3 regions of the Aureimonas phyllosphaerae genome follow, and region 3 is predicted to be linked to each of the others. Evidence: riboswitches for the same ligand, from Rfam matches in the RefSeq annotation. Region 3 holds a riboswitch; each other region holds the start of a gene.

Region 1 (3,267 bases), 2.2 Mb from region 3:
GCCGTAGAACAGCGCGGCACCGACGATGCCAAGGCCGAGGATCACCTTGTTGGGCTTGGCGAGCGCCTTTTGCGCAAGCGCCATGAGGGACAGCGGACCGCCCTCGCCCTGGTTGTCGGCCCGCAGGATCAGCATCACGTATTTCACCGTGACGACGAAGATTAGCGACCAGACCAGCAGCGACACGATGCCGATGATCTCGCTTGCCGACGGCACGCCGCCGACATGAAGGAGCGATTCCTTCATGGCGTAGAGCGGGCTGGTCCCGATATCGCCATAGACGACGCCGATACTTCCAAGGATCAGAGGTCCAAGGCTCTTGGCGTGCGGGTTCTCGCGCGTCTGGATCTGCGTCTCGGCCGCTGGGGCCGCCTGACCGCTGGTCATTCCTCGAACGAGGCCTCCGGGATGGATCGGAACGGTGGGGTCAAGAGGCTCGACGCCTTCGCCTCTGTCTTGCGGCGCGCCCGGACGGAGCGGTACCACGGGGAATGATCGTCGCCCGCCCGCCGGAAAGCGCGCGGCACGTGCGGCAGCGGCCATAGCATGGAAACACGGTCCGGCAAATGACGCCGGTCGACGCATCGCCAAACCGGCGATGTCCAGCCAAAATTTGCCCTCGCCGCACCTGTGCCGACGCCTTCCCGGCGGGACGGGCCGTCATATGTACCCGGAACAAAAGGTCGAACTCCGGTCGGCCGGCGGGCAGAAGGCGCCGGTTCACGCAAACGGAGGACCGGAACGCGTGCGAGGAGACCGCGATGACGTCGGACAGGGATCAGGAAATCCGGAACCTGGCCTATTTCCTCTGGGAAAAGGCCGGCCGCCCGGCTGGGCACGAGCATGATTTCTGGGCCGCCGCCGCCCGCGAAGTCGAGGGCGACCAGCGCAAGGACGACGGCACGCACGAGAACCGCTTCGTCGCGCGCTGACGACGTAAAACTTCGCCAGGACGGGAGAAGCACCATGCGGCAGGACATCGCAGAACATATGGACGTGATCGGCGCCGACGGCGTGCATGTCGGCACGGTCGACCGCGTCGAGGAGCACCGGATCAAGCTGACGCGCCGAGACAGCGGCGAAGGCGATCACAAGGGCCACCATCACTACGTGCCGATCGGCCTCGTCGCCGAGGTCGAGGGCCAGACGGTGCGCCTATCGGCCAATGCCGACGTCGCCGTCTCGATGGAGGAAGAGGAGGACGGCTCGCCGGCCTGACCGACCGCCAGTCCGTGCGGCAGGCGGCGTCGCCGGCCGCCATCAGACGAGTGCCGGGTCTTCCGGCCTCGTTGACTCCGCAGCCCGGCTGCGCAATCATTTCGACATTCCGAGGGGTGCACCACACAGGTGCTGAGATGGCCGGCCGGCCGAACCCTTGAACCTGATCCGGGTCATACCGGCGTAGGAACGGGAATGGGCGTCACCGCCTTCGTTGTCTCCGCTCGAAATCCGGATCTCTTGTGGCCGCAGCCCGGCCGGGGAGATCGCATGCGCCGTTTCCACGTTCCAGACCGTCATCGATCCCCATCGAAGAGCCTGCGACCGCGCGCCTGACGCTCTCGCATGCGCGCGTTTCGCACCGTCGTAATGGGGCTCATCGCCGGGCTTCTCGCCTGGCAGGCGATCGTGCTTCTTCTCGAGCCGCCGCGCTACATGCTGCCGGCGCCCTGGGAAGTCGGTCGCACGCTCGTCGCGCAGTCAGGCCGGCTGGCGCGTGAATCGCTCGTCACCTTCACGGAAGTGGCGCTCGGGCTGATCCTCGGTGTCGCCACCGGCGCGGTCACCGGGCTCACCGCCGTCGCCTTCCCGCGTTTCGGGGCCATCCTCTGGCCGCAGGTCCTGATCCTTCAGGCGATGCCGGTCTTCGCCCTCGCCCCGCTTCTCGTTCTCTGGTTCGGCTTCGGCCTGGCCTCGAAGGTGGTTATGGCGGCCCTCATCATCTTCTTTCCCGTCGCCTCGGCCTTTGCCGACGGCCTTCGGCGCACCGACCCCGAGCTTCTCGATGCGACGGCGATGACCGAGGCGAGCCATTTCCAGGCGCTGCGGCACGTGCGCATTCCCCTTGCCATGCCCGCCCTCGTCAGCGGTCTGCGCGTCGCAGCCCCCCTCGCCCCGCTCGGGGCGGTGATCGGCGAATGGGTGGGCGCGTCGGGCGGACTCGGCTTCCTGATGATCCAGGCGAACGCGCGGATGCAGACCGACCTCCTGTTCGCAGCCTTGGCGATCCTCGCAGCCCTGACGCTGTCGCTGCGCGCCCTCGTCGACCAGATCGCGCCCCGCCTCTCGCCGTGGGCGTTCGAAGACCAGCCCCCGCCCTTCCTGAAACGACCGCCCCTCTCGAGGACCTCGACCTGATGATCCTTCGCCCGCTTCTTGCCGCCATCGGTTTCGCGCTCGCAGCGCTCGGCCCGGCCCCTGCGCTTGCAGCCGACAAGCTGACCGTCCTCCTCGAATGGTTCGTCAACCCGGATCATGTGCCGCTCGTCGTCGCGCGCGAGAAGGGGTTCTTCGCAGCGCGCGGGCTCGACGTCGACCTCGTCCCGCCGGCCGATCCGTCCGCGCCTCCGCGGCTCCTTGCTGCCGGCGAGGCCGACGTCGCCGTCCACTACCAGCCCAACCTGATGCTCGACGTGAAGGCCGGCCTGCCACTGGTGCGCTTCGGCACGCTGGTCGAGACCCCGCTCAACACCGTGATGGTGCGTGCCGACGGACCGGTGAAGACGCTCGTCGACCTCAAGGGTCGCAAGATCGGCTATTCCGTCGCCGGCATCGAGGAAGCCGTGCTCTCGGCGATGCTCGGCTCCGCCGGCCTCTCGCTCTCCGACGTCGAACTCGTGAACGTGAATTTCGCGCTGACGCCCTCACTTCTGTCGGGAAACGTCGATGCCACGATCGGCGCCTACCGGAACTTCGAACTCACGCAGATCCGCCTCGAGGGCCACGAGGGCCGGGCATTCTTTCCCGAGGAGAACGGCGTCCCCGCCTATGACGAACTGATCCTCGTCACCAGCCGTGACAAGCTCGGCGATCCGCGCCTGCCGCGGTTCCTGGCCGCCGTGGAAGAGGCGGCGATCTTTGCGACCAATCATCCGGACGAGGCGCTCGCTCTGTTCCTCAAGGCTTATCCCGATCTCGACGACGAGTTGAACCGGCGCGCCTTCGCCGACACCCTCCCGCGCTTCGCCAAGCGCCCCTTCGCGCTCGACGCCGGCCGCTACGCGCGCTTTGCCACGTTCATGAAAGACAAGGGCCTTCTCGATGCCGCGC
Region 2 (3,267 bases), 830 kb from region 3:
CGTCCACCGTGGTGCTCCTGCGCGCGATGCAGGAGCGGCGACTGATCGAGACGGGAAAGGGGCGCATCGCGGTCGGCTGGCTGATCGTCGAGGATCTGGCAATGGTTCTGACGCTCGTGCTGCTGCCGGCGTTTGCCACGGCGCTCGGCGGGACCGCGCCGAGCAGCGGGAGCGGCGTCTTCACCGATCTCGGGCTCGGCGTCTCCGGCGTCATCCTGATGACGGTGTTCAAGCTCTGCCTCTTCGTCGTTCTGATGCTGCTGGTCGGACGGCGAATCATTCCATGGGCGTTGCAGATGACGGCCAGCTCCGGGTCGCGGGAGCTGTTTCGTCTTGCCGTGCTTGCGATCACGCTCGGCGTCGCCTTCGGTGCGGCCTCGCTGTTCGGTGTGTCGCTGGCGCTCGGCGCCTTCTTCGCTGGCATGATCATGGCCGAGTCGGACCTGAGCCACCGTGCGGCCGAGGACACGCTGCCGCTGCGTGACGCATTCGCGGTCCTGTTCTTCGTTTCAGTCGGCATGCTGTTCGATCCGCGAAGCCTGATCGAGGATCCGCTTCCGATCCTCGCGACGGTGCTGATCATCGTCTTCGGAAAGTCGCTCGCCGCCTTCGTCATCGTGCGCGCATTCGGACACCCCGTGTCGACTGCCCTCACGATCTCCGTTTCGCTGGCGCAGATCGGCGAGTTCTCGTTCATTCTCGCGGAGCTCGGCGGGCGATTGAACATCCTTCCGCCCCAAGCTCGCGACCTGATCCTCGCGGGCGCGATCCTGTCGATCATGCTGAACCCGATCCTCTTCTCCTCGATCGACCGCCTCAGGCAGAGGCTCGAGCGCGGGGCGCTCGTGGAAGCAGCGCCGTCGGTCTCACCGGCGACGTTCGGCGGGGGCAGGGGGCACGAGCCGCAGACACAGCCGGCCGGTACGGTGCCGACGCACATCCCGGCCGGCAGCGTTGCGATCGAATCGGAGAATTTGAGACCGACCGCTCTCGTCGACCACCTCGTCCTCGTCGGCTACGGCCGTGTCGGTTCGCGGATCGCCCAGCGATTGGCGGATGCAGGACGGTCCTTTGTCGTGATCGAGGACGCGGACAAGCGCGTCGCCCGTATCCGAACGGCGGGTCTGGAAGCGGTCGTCGGAAACGCCGTGAAGCCGGAAGTGCTCGGCGCGGCCAATATCGCCAAGGCGCGCGATATCGTCCTTGCGTTCCCGAACAGCTTCGAAGCCGTTGCGATCATCAACGCGGCGCGCGCCGCCAACCCGTCGGTCCGCATCACCGCCCGCGTCCATTCGGGCGAACAACGCGAGCGACTGATCCACGCTGGAGCGGACACGGTAATCAACGGCGACGAGGTGACCGCAAGGGCCATCGCGGAACACCTACTCGATGCCCGGTCGGACCTGCCGCCTGGCGACGGTCCGATTCTGCAGGCGGAGGAGCCGATGAACGGCGCGGCATTGACAGCCGGGTCGGATCGCTTACCCTGAAGGCTTCCAGGGGGAGTTCCGACAGGGAACTGAGAGGCCGGCTCGAATGCCCGGCGACCCCATGAACCTGATCCAGTTCGCACTGGCGTAGGGATGGAGTGACCCGCTCCAGAAGGGCTTGCCGGACGCCGTCGAACGCGTCCGGCCCTTTGCCGCGGCGGGCGAATTCCCTTCCAGCCGCCATTACGACTGATCGCGGCTGGGGAGCGGCGATGACCATCCACGTGCTGGGAGCCGGTGTGGCCGGGCTCACGACGGCGCTGCGTCTTGTCGAGGCGGGGAGCGACGTCGTGGTTCACGAACGGGGCGCCGATCTCGGCGCTTCGGCCTCTTGGCTGGCCGGCGGGATGCTGGCACCCTTTTGCGAGGCGAGCGTCGCGGATCGCAGCGTCATCGTGCCAGGGCTCGAGGGGATCGGGTTCTGGAAGGGCGTGACGGACGTCCGAATGAACGGCACGCTGGTGATCGCTTCAGGCCGAGACGCCGCTGATCTCAATCAGTTCGCCGCACGGACGCAGGCGCACCGCTGGCTGGACGCCGAAGAGCTGTCCGCGCTGGAGCCCGATCTCGGCGGCCGTTTCCCGCGGGCGCTCTTCTTCGATGGCGAGGCGCATCTCGACCCACGCCGGGCGCTGAACGATCTCTGCCGGCGGATCGAGGCGGCCGGAGGACGCGTTTGCTTCCGGTCGGCCGTCGATCCCTCCGGTCTCGGAGGCGAACGGGTCGCCGACTGTCGAGGGCTTGCGGCCGCCATGCCCCGTCTTCGCTCGGTACGCGGCGAGATGGCAATCGTGCGATGCCCGGATGTCCATCTCAAGCGGCCGGTCCGGCTGCTTCATCCGCGCTGGCCGATCTACGTCGTGCCGCGCGACGACCATGTCTTCATGATCGGCGCGACGATGGTCGAGAGCGAGGCCGCCGGCGGCATCACGCTTCGCTCGGCCGTGGAACTCCTGACAGCCGCTTTCGCGCTGCACCCGGCGTTTGCGGAGGCGGAGGTGCTGGAGGTCGGCAGCGGGCGCCGCCCGGCGCTGCCGGACAACCTTCCTCGCGTCGACCGCACCGAGAACGGCGTCGCCTTTTCCGGCCTTTATCGCCACGGATTTCTCCTGTCCCCCGCCTTTTCGAAGATCGCTGCCGACATTCTCGTCGGCGCCAAGGAGCCCGCATGAAGATCCGGTTGAACGGCGAGCCCTGCGAGATTGCCTCTTCTGACCTCGATGCGCTGCTTGCCGAACTCGACTACCGACCCGAGGCTGTGGCGACGGCGTTGAACCGCGAGTTCGTGCCGCGGGCTGCGCGCGGAAGCACAATGATCGCGGAGGGCGACGCCGTCGAAATTCTGTCGCCGATGAAGGGGGGCTGAGATGCGCCTGTATGATCGGACCTTCGCCTCGCGTCTGATGCTCGGCACGGCACTCTACCCCTCGCCGGCCGCCATGCGCGAGGCGATCGTGGCGTCGGGCGCGGAGATCGTCACCGTCTCGCTCCGCCGGGAGGCGGCCGGGATCGGGAAGGGCGGACCGGGTTTTTGGGACGAGATCCGCGACCTCGATCTCGCGTTCCTGCCGAACACGGCCGGTTGTCACACCGTGAAGGAAGCGGTGACGACGGCGCAGATGGCCCGGGAACTTCTCGACACGGACCTCGTGAAGCTTGAAGTGATCGGCCACGCCGACACGTTGCAGCCCGACGTGTTCGGTCTCGTCGAGGCCGCCCGGATCCTCATCGGCGAGGGGTTCAAGGTTCTTCCCTATACGACCGAGGATCTTGTGGT
Region 3 (3,267 bases):
ATGCCACCGCCGCGACCCGCGCCGCTGGTGCCGAATGCGAGGGCCGCGGAAAGGACCAGTCCGAGAATCGAGGCTGCGACCGCGATGGCAAGGCTGCGCGAAAGCGCGGCAAGAAACGCCGGATCGGCGACGATCCGCGGGAGATCGGCCTGCAGGCCCGCCACGAGGATCGCGAGAAGTGGCGCGAGAAGAAACGCGGTTGCCGTCGCGACCACTGTGGCGTCCCAGGCGAAGGCCGGCACCGACCGGCGATCGAAGCGTCGACTGGCCTGCGCGAGGCCGAACCCTGCGTCCACGCCACCGGTCCAGCCCGTCGTCGGCAGGAGGAGCAGCGCTACCAGCCCGACCTGGACGAGCGACAGCGTGAGGGCGCGCGCCGGATCGAAGTCGTAGCGCAGCGACTGGTAGATCGCGACCTCGAGCGTCGTCGCACCCGGCCCGCCGCCCAGCACGAGCACGAGCGTAAAGCTCGTGACGCACAGCATGAACACGAGGCCAGCGGCGGGACCGAGCGTGCGCCGGACCACCGGCCATTCGACGATGCGGAATGTCGCCCAGCGCGACAGCGACAGCTGCCCGGCGATCTTCCAGCTTTCCGCCGGCACGCCGGAGAGGCCGCCCAGGGTCAGCCGGGCGACGAGCGGCATGTTGAAGAAGACGTGCGCGACGAGGATGCCGGTGAGGCCGTAGATCGAGGGGCGCGGGAGGCCCGCGAGCACGAAGGCGTCGGCGACGACCCCGTTTCGGCCGAACACGGTGATGAGCCCGAGCGCGCCGACCAGGACGGGCAGCGCCTGCGGGAGGAAGAAGAGGCGCAGGAGCAGGGCACGGCCGGGGAAGCGGAGGCGATCAAGCGCCAGCGCTAGGGGCACCCCGAACGCGACCGAGAGGAGGGTCGACAGGACGGCCTGCAGAAGCGTGAAGCCGAGGACCGTGCGCAGATAGGGATCGGCGAGAAGAGCGACGGGCGAGGCCGGCGGGATGCCGGCGAAGAGCGGCAGGAATGCGAGGGGCAGGAGGCAGAAGCCGAGCACGAAAGCGGCCGCCAGCATCCCGGCCCGGCGCCGGCGCCGGGCATCGTCCCCGATGCGCGCGCCCGGTCGTTCGCCCGTCCTCAGCGCCCGAGACCCCGCAGCCATTCCGCCGTCCATTCGGCGCGATGGGTGGCGACGTCGGCAGCCGGAATCTCCAGCGGACGCGACGGCTGGACGAGGGTGTCGAAGGCGGCGGGAAGCGGCTCGCCGGTCGGGGCGGCGGGCAGCGACCAGTTACCGGTCGGGATGATCGACTGGAACTCCGGCGTCAGCATGAAGGCGAGGAAGCGGCGCGCGAGCTCGGGCTGGCGCGAGGTCCGCAGCATCCCCGCAAGTTCCACTTGGAGGTAGTGCCCTTCCGAGAAGGCGGCGGCCTTGTACCGGTCCGTTCCCTCCTCGATCTGGTGGTAGGCCGGCGAGGTCGTATAGGACAGGACGATCGGCACCTCGCCCTTGGTGAAGAGGCCGTAGGCCTCGCTCCAGCCGGGCGTCACGGTGAGGACGCGGCGGGACAGCTCGGCCCACTTCGCCTCCGCCTGGTCGCCGAAGACCGCCTTCATCCAGAGGAGCAGGCCAAGGCCCGGCGTCGAGGTGCGCGCATCCTGGATCGCGATCTTCTGGTCGGGATCGCCGGAAACAAGTTCGGCAAGGCTCTTCGGCGGGTCGGCGATGCTCTCGGAATCGTAGACGAAGGCGAGATAGGAATAGTCGAAGGGCACGAACGTATCGTCGGAAAAGCCACCGGGGATCGTCAGCGGCTTAAGGTCGACGCCGGACGAAGCGAACAAGCCCGTCGCCTTCAGTTCGGGCACGAGCTCGGCGGTCATCCCGAGCGCCACGTCGGCCTGCGTGCCCTCGCCTTCGAGCTTCAGCCGGTTGAGGATGGCGACGCCGTCCTCAAGGCCGACGAAGCGGAGATCGCAGCCGCACTGCGCCTCGAACGCCTTCTCGATGCGCGGGCCCGGCCCCCAGTCCGGCGTGAAGCTCTCGTAGGTGTAGACGGTGAGCACCGGCCGGTCGGCGTCTTGCGCAAGAGCGATCGACGGCAGGACGGCGGCGGCGGCGCAGAACGCGGAAAGGGCCAGGCGCATGAATGGAACTCCTCTTGCCGGAGTTCGATGCGCGCTCCCTCGACCACCTGCCGCGGAAGCCCCCCATCCCTCCGCCGGTACGAGCCGGATCAGGTTCAGCGGGTTGGCGGACAGCCTCTCAGCCCCGGCAAGGGCACCCCGTGTGAGCGGCCACAACGTTGCCCGGATCACGCCGGGAGAGCAAGGGGTTGGTGGCCCGCGACGTGCAACTCTCCCCAGCCGCGCGGCAATACGCTATGCGCTGGCGCGATGAGCCGCTTCACGATCCTTCTCGCCGGTCCGATCCACGCGTCGGCGCGCCTTCTGGCCGAGGTGCGCGGTACGCGTACGATCGCGGCCGATGCCGGCATCGCGCATGCCGCGACCCTGGCGCTCAGCCCGGAACTCTGGGTCGGCGATTTCGACTCGCACGAGGGCGAAGACCCCGTCGACGTGCCGCGCCACGAATGGCCGCGCGACAAGGATCGGACCGACGGCGAGATCGCGATCTCCGAGGCCTTCGAGCGGGGCGCCAGCTCCGTGCTTCTCGTCGGTGCCTTCGGCGGGCGAACGGATCATGTCTTCTCGCATCTTGTCGTGGCCCTGCGCGAAAGCGCGGCGGGGCGCCCCGTGACGATGTTCGACGGCCGCGAATGGGCCTTTCCCCTCGCGGCAGGGCGACAGGCCTTCGCGTCCGAGCCCGGCGCGCAGTTCTCGATCCTCAAGTTCTCCGACCTTCGCGGCCTGACGATCGAAGGCGCACGCTTCCCGCTGGATCGCGCCGATATCGCGTTCTCGTCGATCCTGACACAGAGCAACGAGGCGATTGGCCGGGAGGTGACGATCGACCTCGCAGATGGGCGAGCCGTTTTCCTGCTGCAGGCCGATCCCGCGCGGCGCTGACGTCTTGCGGCAAGGCTGGCCCTCGGCGGACCGTTCGTATAAGCTTCGTCCCGGTCGGTCTCATAGCTCAGCAGGATAGAGCAAGTTCCATAGGTGACCAGCTTACCAGTCGCTGCTTTCAATGGCTTTCGAGGGTGGTAAAGTTACCGACGACCGTTCGTCGCTCGTCACAACGCAAGGCGTCCGCAGACCAGTCCCCTCACACCTCGGACGTGATCGCTTGTGTCAGGGCATTCGATGCGGTACGGTCCTGCGATGAC

What was found. A riboswitch is a leader RNA that binds a small molecule or an ion and turns the genes downstream of it on or off. The one in region 3 is predicted to bind thiamine pyrophosphate.
Region 1: it holds a riboswitch for thiamine pyrophosphate, as region 3 does, so the genes downstream of both, ACLNGM_RS21325 (ABC transporter permease) here and thiB (thiamine ABC transporter substrate binding subunit) in region 3, are expected to answer to the same signal.
Region 2: it holds a riboswitch for thiamine pyrophosphate, as region 3 does, so the genes downstream of both, ACLNGM_RS13210 (FAD-dependent oxidoreductase) here and thiB (thiamine ABC transporter substrate binding subunit) in region 3, are expected to answer to the same signal.

Annotation. Positions count from the first base shown of each region.
Region 1 covers NZ_CP181348.1:4,436,511-4,439,777, forward strand. The annotation lists gene ACLNGM_RS21310 (potassium transporter Kup) at 1-387, opposite strand, end outside; gene ACLNGM_RS21315 (DUF2934 domain-containing protein) at 762-932, shown strand; gene ACLNGM_RS21320 (DUF2171 domain-containing protein) at 967-1,218, shown strand; TPP riboswitch at 1,321-1,425, shown strand; gene ACLNGM_RS21325 (ABC transporter permease) at 1,564-2,355, shown strand; gene ACLNGM_RS21330 (ABC transporter substrate-binding protein) at 2,358-3,267, shown strand, end outside.
Region 2 covers NZ_CP181348.1:2,784,589-2,787,855, forward strand. The annotation lists gene ACLNGM_RS13205 (cation:proton antiporter) at 1-1,490, shown strand, start outside; TPP riboswitch at 1,490-1,601, shown strand; gene ACLNGM_RS13210 (FAD-dependent oxidoreductase) at 1,703-2,662, shown strand; gene thiS (sulfur carrier protein ThiS) at 2,659-2,856, shown strand; gene ACLNGM_RS13220 (thiazole synthase) at 2,858-3,267, shown strand, end outside.
Region 3 covers NZ_CP181348.1:1,952,486-1,955,752, forward strand. The annotation lists gene thiP (thiamine/thiamine pyrophosphate ABC transporter permease) at 1-1,139, opposite strand, end outside; gene thiB (thiamine ABC transporter substrate binding subunit) at 1,115-2,125, opposite strand; TPP riboswitch at 2,175-2,276, opposite strand; gene ACLNGM_RS09080 (thiamine diphosphokinase) at 2,375-3,007, shown strand.